Regions from separate parts of the Priestia sp. 3CA3 genome, predicted to be linked through region 2. Evidence: riboswitches for the same ligand, from Rfam matches in the RefSeq annotation. Region 2 holds a riboswitch; the other holds the start of a gene.
What was found. A riboswitch is a leader RNA that binds a small molecule or an ion and turns the genes downstream of it on or off. The one in region 2 is predicted to bind thiamine pyrophosphate.
Positions count from the first base shown of each region.

Region 1: linked by a shared signal. The riboswitch ahead of AC1VNJ_RS21690 (thiamine phosphate synthase) and the one ahead of thiM (hydroxyethylthiazole kinase) in region 2 are both predicted to bind thiamine pyrophosphate.

Region 1 is NZ_JBXENJ010000009.1:61,594-64,735, reverse strand. Features, by position in the region: gene AC1VNJ_RS21705 (fluoride efflux transporter FluC) at 10-408, shown strand; gene crcB (fluoride efflux transporter CrcB) at 409-795, shown strand; gene AC1VNJ_RS21695 (hypothetical protein) at 847-1,062, shown strand; TPP riboswitch at 1,221-1,322, shown strand; gene AC1VNJ_RS21690 (thiamine phosphate synthase) at 1,444-2,067, shown strand; gene thiO (glycine oxidase ThiO) at 2,051-3,142, shown strand, end outside.
Region 2 is NZ_JBXENJ010000006.1:76,311-79,452, forward strand. Features, by position in the region: gene thiE (thiamine phosphate synthase) at 1-395, opposite strand, end outside; gene thiM (hydroxyethylthiazole kinase) at 409-1,215, opposite strand; TPP riboswitch at 1,290-1,398, opposite strand; gene AC1VNJ_RS16815 (MFS transporter) at 1,590-2,807, opposite strand; gene AC1VNJ_RS16820 (TetR/AcrR family transcriptional regulator) at 2,904-3,142, opposite strand, start outside.

The DNA.
Region 1 (3,142 bases), on a different contig from region 2:
AGCGATATGATGAAAGCCATAAACTTAATCTCAATTGCCTTTGGTGCTATCGCTGGTACATATGCGCGTTATTTGCTAAATCTTTCCTTATTATATACGGGCTATCCAATAGGAACGGTAATTGAAAACCTATTAGGAAGCTTCATACTAGGCCTATTAACAGGATTTTTTGCGTGGAAAAAGCCAAAAGAATGGATAAAGCTTGGACTAGGAGTTGGCGTGTGCGGCGGTTTTACAACGTATTCAACCTTTGCAGGAGACGTCATTTCTCTCACTCAGCACCATTTATTTTGGGGAGCCATTTATGTCATTGTCTCTTTAGTAGGTGGAATCCTTCTTGCTTTAGCAGGCTATCTATGCGGTGAAGCGGCAGGGAAAAATTTAGTGAAAGTACATGAGGTGAAGTAAATGAGCATAGTGAGCTTGGCACTTGGCGGGGCAGCTGGAGGAATATGCCGTTATCTTTTGGGTTTAAAAGTTACAAAAACAGTTTCAAACCCTCCTTTTCCAGTCTCAATGCTGTTTGTAAACTTGCTCGGTGCGTTTGGGCTTGGTCTTTTTTACGGTAGTTATTATGGAAAGGTTCCGAGTCATGCTTATGATGATTCAATATTTTTAATGATTGGCATTGGGTTTTTTGGTGCCTTTACCACTTTTTCAACGTTTAGTGTGGAAACCGTACAGTTAATTCGGGAAAAATCTTATCGGAAAATGTTGGCGTACGTGGGGATTTCAGCATTTGGAACAGTTGGTTTATTTACAGTCGGTTTACTGGCAGGAACGTTTTTATTATAAGTAAAGAGAACGTTTCTAGTAGGGAAAAACAAAAAGACGGAGAAGTAGAGAATGGATAGAAAAGCAGAAGTTTGGAAATACATTTTGTTGATTGTAGCTGTTGCAGGTCAGATCATTGGTTTTTTATTTTTATTTATAAATGTTGTGGCGGCATTTATTTTTTACGGTTTTTATATTCTAACTTTTATTATGTTACTCCTGCTGTTTATATGGGATCGGAAAAAGGAAAAAGACAAAGAAGAATTTGACGACTATACCGATTACTAACTATATAAAAAGCAGAATGATTCGGTACGCCGGGCCTCTTAGTAAAGAAGCTTAAAAGATACATCTATAAAAGGAAGAGAGCCGTAAGAGCATAAAGAGATATTGTATTTACATCTAGTTGTGTTATAATTTTAAGTGCAAAAACAAAATCAATAAATAGCAATCACTAGGGGAGCTTTTTGAAGCTGAGACGGATGTATTTCGGACCCTTTGAACCTGATCTGGTTTGGACCAGCGTAGGGAAGTGGCGATCATGTTTACATAACGATGCATGCTAACCACTCTACGTTGTAGAGTGGTTTTTTGTATGTAATAAAGCCCTCTGCACAAGATGAAGTGATTGAAATTTCTCTTTATTCTGAATGGAAAGGTTTCGATCATGTGGATATTCCTAAATTTCATGTCATTACAACAGATAAGCAGCCAATCGAAGAGCTTCAAAAAATTTTAACGGCTATCGCGCCTTTTGCGGGCGCCATTCATATTAGAGAAAAAAAGAAAACGGCAAAGCAGATTCAATGTTTACTAGAAAGCCTACCATTTTGTCGCTCTAAAATTATTGTGAATGACCGAGTTGATGTAGCGCATGCTTTAAAAGCAAAAGGTGTACAGCTTGCCTATCATAGTTTAGACGTTTCGTTTGTTATAGACGCATTTCCTTCTCTTATTGTTGGAAAGTCAGTTCACTCTGTGGAAGAGGCTTTAGAAGCTGAAAAAGATGGTGCTCACTACATTTTATACGGACATATTTATTCAACACATTCAAAAAAAGAATTAAAAAGTCGAGGGATAGCGGCACTAAAAGAAGTAGTAGACGCTGTGCAGATACCGGTTATTGCCATTGGAGGAATTACACCTGTAAATGCCAAAGAGGTACTTCAAACAGGAGCACACGGTATAGCCGTGATGTCTGGTGTCATGCTTGCGCAAGATCCCCTGAAAGCGATTAAACAATATTCTCATATATGGACATCTGGAGGTGGAGAAAATGAAGCAGCATTATGATGTACTGTTAATCGGAGGAGGTATAATCAGCTCTTCTATCGCTTATCATTTGTCAAAACAAGGAGCGTCAGTAGCTATTCTTGAACGCAATCAAGTTGGTTGTGAAGCTTCAAGTGCAGCCGCTGGTATTTTAGGGGCTCAAGCTGAAATTGATGAAGAAGGTCCTCTTTTAGACCTTGCTATTAAGAGCAGAAGCATGTTTCCTGAACTGGTGAAGGAACTAAAAGAAAAAACGGCTATCGATGTAGAGCTCATTCAAAAAGGCTTATTAAAAGTCGCTGTAACAGAAGAAGATGCACACGTATTAAAGAAAAAAGCCGCTCAGCACCACCGGTGGGACAAAGGTGTAAGATGGATCGATGTAAAAGAAGCGCGTTTGTTAGAACCCGGGCTCTCTCCAGACATATACGGAGCCATTACAATACCGGGAGACGGCCAGCTAGCTCCCGCTAAGTTAACACAAGCTCTTGCTCATGGAGCCTTGTATCACGGAGCAGATGTATTCGAATACTGTGACGTTCACTCTCTTATTATGGAAAATGAAACAGTAAAAGGGGTACAGACGTCCAAAGGCTCTTTTTATGGAGAAAAAGTAGTGATTGCAGCAGGCTCATGGGCTAAACGCTTTATTTCTTCTGAACATTTAGGCGAGGTGTTTCCTGTAAAAGGAGAGTGTATTGCTCTGCAAAGTCATAAGCCCCTGCTTTCTAAAACGATTTTTTTAGATGAAGGTTTTTACTTAGTCCCTAAGACTGGTGGAAGAATCGTAATCGGGGCAACTAAGCTGCAGCATGATTTTACTAAAACCGTTTCTGCACAAGGTATTCAATTTTTGCTGAATAAAGCTTCTGCGCTTCTGCCGGCCATTAAAGAAGCCACATTTGAAAAAGCATGGGCTGGTCTTCGTCCACAAACAAATGATGGCTGGCCTTATTTAGGAGAGCACCCTGAAATAGCGAATCTGCACATGGCTTTTGGCCACTACCGAAACGGTATTTTATTAAGCGCTGCAACTGGAAAAATTATGGCTGATGCTTTGTTAGGGAAAAAGCCAAATCATTCATTTTTTACATCA
Region 2 (3,142 bases):
ACATAATCCGCCCCGTCTTTTATCGCTTGCTGCAGCTCTTGTACATTATGAACAGAGACGCCCACAATTCCTTTTCCTATTTTTTCTCGAACAATATGAGCTTTTTCATCTTCTTGTCCAATATGAACGCCATCTGCTTGTAAGCGGATCGCTAAGTCAAGATCATCATTCACAACAAAAGGAACGCTGTGCTGCTGACAAATTTGCTGAAGTTCTTTCGCCAGCTGATATTTCGCTTCTCCTTTTAGGGCACCCTCGCCTTTTTCACGAAATTGAAACACGGTAACGCCGCCTTCAATTGCTTCTTTCAACACTTCTTTCGGATCTTTTGTACAGTTATTGCTGCCCATTATAAAATAAACTTTCAGCAGCTTTTTGATTTCTTCGTTTGTCATTTTCCGGCTCCTTTTAACGTTGATGTACTCTTGCATATGATTCAATATCCTGCCCAGATAAAAGATGAAGCTGGTTTAAGAGCTCAATTTGAAAGCTTCCCGGCCCTTCTTCACCTTTTTTCGCTGCGGCGATTTCACCTGCCACTCCGTAAAAACTTAAAGCAGCAACGCTTGCCTCGACATATTCTTTTTCTACAGCAGCGAAAGCTCCTATAATTGATGTCAACAGACATCCAGTCCCCGTCACTTTCGTAAATAACGGGTGACCGTTGTCTACTGTATACGTTGTGTTTCCATCGGTGATCACATCTTGTTTACCCGTAATAACAATCACTGTATCTAATTTGTTCGCCGCTTTCTCAGCAAGTTCAATGACGTCTCCTTGCCCTTCTAATGAATCAACGCCTTTAATGAGCCATGACTCGCCTACTACATTCGCAACTTCAGCAGCGTTACCACGAATAACTGCAATATTTAATTCTTCTACAAGCTGACGTGCTACTTCTGTACGAAACGGTGTCGCTCCGGCTCCTACAGGATCGAAAATAACCGGCACGCCGTTTTCATTTGCTGATTTTCCTGCTATTCTCATTGCTTCTACTTCTTGAGCCGTCAGTGTACCCATATTTAAGACAAGCGCTCCGGCGATTCGAGCCATATCAGCCACTTCTTCCTTCGCATAAGCCATAACAGGTGACGCTCCTAGGGCAAGCAGTCCATTTGCTGTAAAATTGGTTACCACAACATTCGTAATATTATGAATAAGCGGACTTAAGTCTCTTACTTTTTCTAATTGAGCTGAAATTTTACTAATATCCATGTTCTCTCACTCTTTTCATTTAGTTTTAACACTGCAAAAAAAGACAAAAAAGCACCTTGCATGCGCAAAGTGCTTTGGTATGTACTCACATTCCCTGCGCTGGCATTATCCAACAGGTTCAAATGGTCAACAGGCGCCCCTGTACTCTCAGCCTGCCCCGCGCAAGCTCCCATACTATTCTTGTTACGTTTAAAGTTTACTATTAACCCTTTTTATTTGCAACCATTTCACTGTTTTGCCGATAAAATAAAGCTTCGCTATAGGCTGAGTGGTGTTGTAAATCTTACAGCTTTACTAAAAGCATCATTAAAAGACCTCCAGTAAGCTACTGGAGGTCTTCTATCCCCTAAAAATTCTATCATTTTTCCTTCTCGTTATTTCTCTTGAATCGCTTGATTTCTCACAGCTGTTTTTCGATCCTTCCCTGCTCTTAAAGATAAAAGAAAACAAAGCAGCAGTACAAGTGCAGCTGATACGTACGGATAATTAATGTTTATATCAAAGAGAAAGCCTGCGACAACGGGTCCAATAATATTCCCAAGACTTGTATAAGCAGAATTTAGTCCGGCTACATACCCTTGGTCGTCTTGTGCCATCATCGACATTTGCGTGCTGATTGCCGGACGTAAAATATCTGTTGCTAAAAAGACGATAAATGTTACAACAATAATAAGCCAGTACGTGTGCACAAATAGCGTAAGTAAAATAAAAAGTCCCGTCATCATCAAGCAAAACGAAATCACTCTTTTTTCACCGAACTTATTTAAAATCCAGCCAAAAATCGTAACCTGCACAACAGCCCCTGCAATAGAGCCAAACGTAATAACAAACGCAATATCTTTTGGCGTAAAGCTAAATTTATGATCAACAAATAGTGAAAAGATCGTTTCATAATTGGATAATCCAAACGATGTCACAAAAACGATAATTAAACTTAAAAAATAAGGTTCTTTGTAGGAATTCATAAGCTGCAGCAGCAGCCGATCTTCTTTTGGATTCTCATTGTTTGAAACAGCATGACCTTGTACAGGACGAGACTCCGGCAAAACAAAAAGCGTAATCACTGCAGCCAAGCCTCCTGCTACTGCGGCCATGTAAAATGGCACGCGCATGCCGTATTCAGCTAAAAAGCCTCCAATACCGGGCCCGATAATAAATCCTGTTGTAATCGCTGCCGTCACATAGCCCATTCCTTTAGCGCGTTCTTTAGCAGACGTCACGTCCGCTGTATAGGCCATAACAGCAGGCATAATAAGCGCGGCTCCGACCCCACCTAGCATTCTGGATACAAATAATAAAAGAGGTGTACTCACTGAACCAAAGAACCATTCAGACAGGGCAAAAACAATCATTCCCGCTACAATAATTTTCTTTCTCCCTAACGAATCGGATAATCGCCCCGCTAAAGGCGAAAACAGAAATTGAGTTAGTGAAAACACGGCTACTAAAAGCCCCATCACGCTGCCGTTGATATGAAGCTCCGTCATATAGGTTGGCATAATTGGAATAACGAGACCGATTCCCGTAAAGATAATAAAAATATTTAGCATGAGCAGCAAAATCGCCGCCCGATTTCTTAACAATAATGACATATAAACCTCCTGATTACAAAAATACTGAACGTTCGGTCTATAAAAATACAAAATAATGAGGGATTACTCATTGCCGCAATAAGCATCCCCGCTTATTTAAGAAGACCTTGCTATAATTCCGTTTAAAAATACATCGATTGCTGAATGGTAAAGCTGCAGGGCATTTTCCGTACTCGTTTTTCGAGACATGCGGCTCATTCCAACAAACAACCCTTCTAAAATTACTGCAAGTTGCTCTGCATTTTTATGAGAAAACTCGCCTTCATCGATGCCCTGTTGCAAAAGTTCCCGGTTAAACTCCACGTGTCGTTTCACCATCTCATCAATTCGCTCTT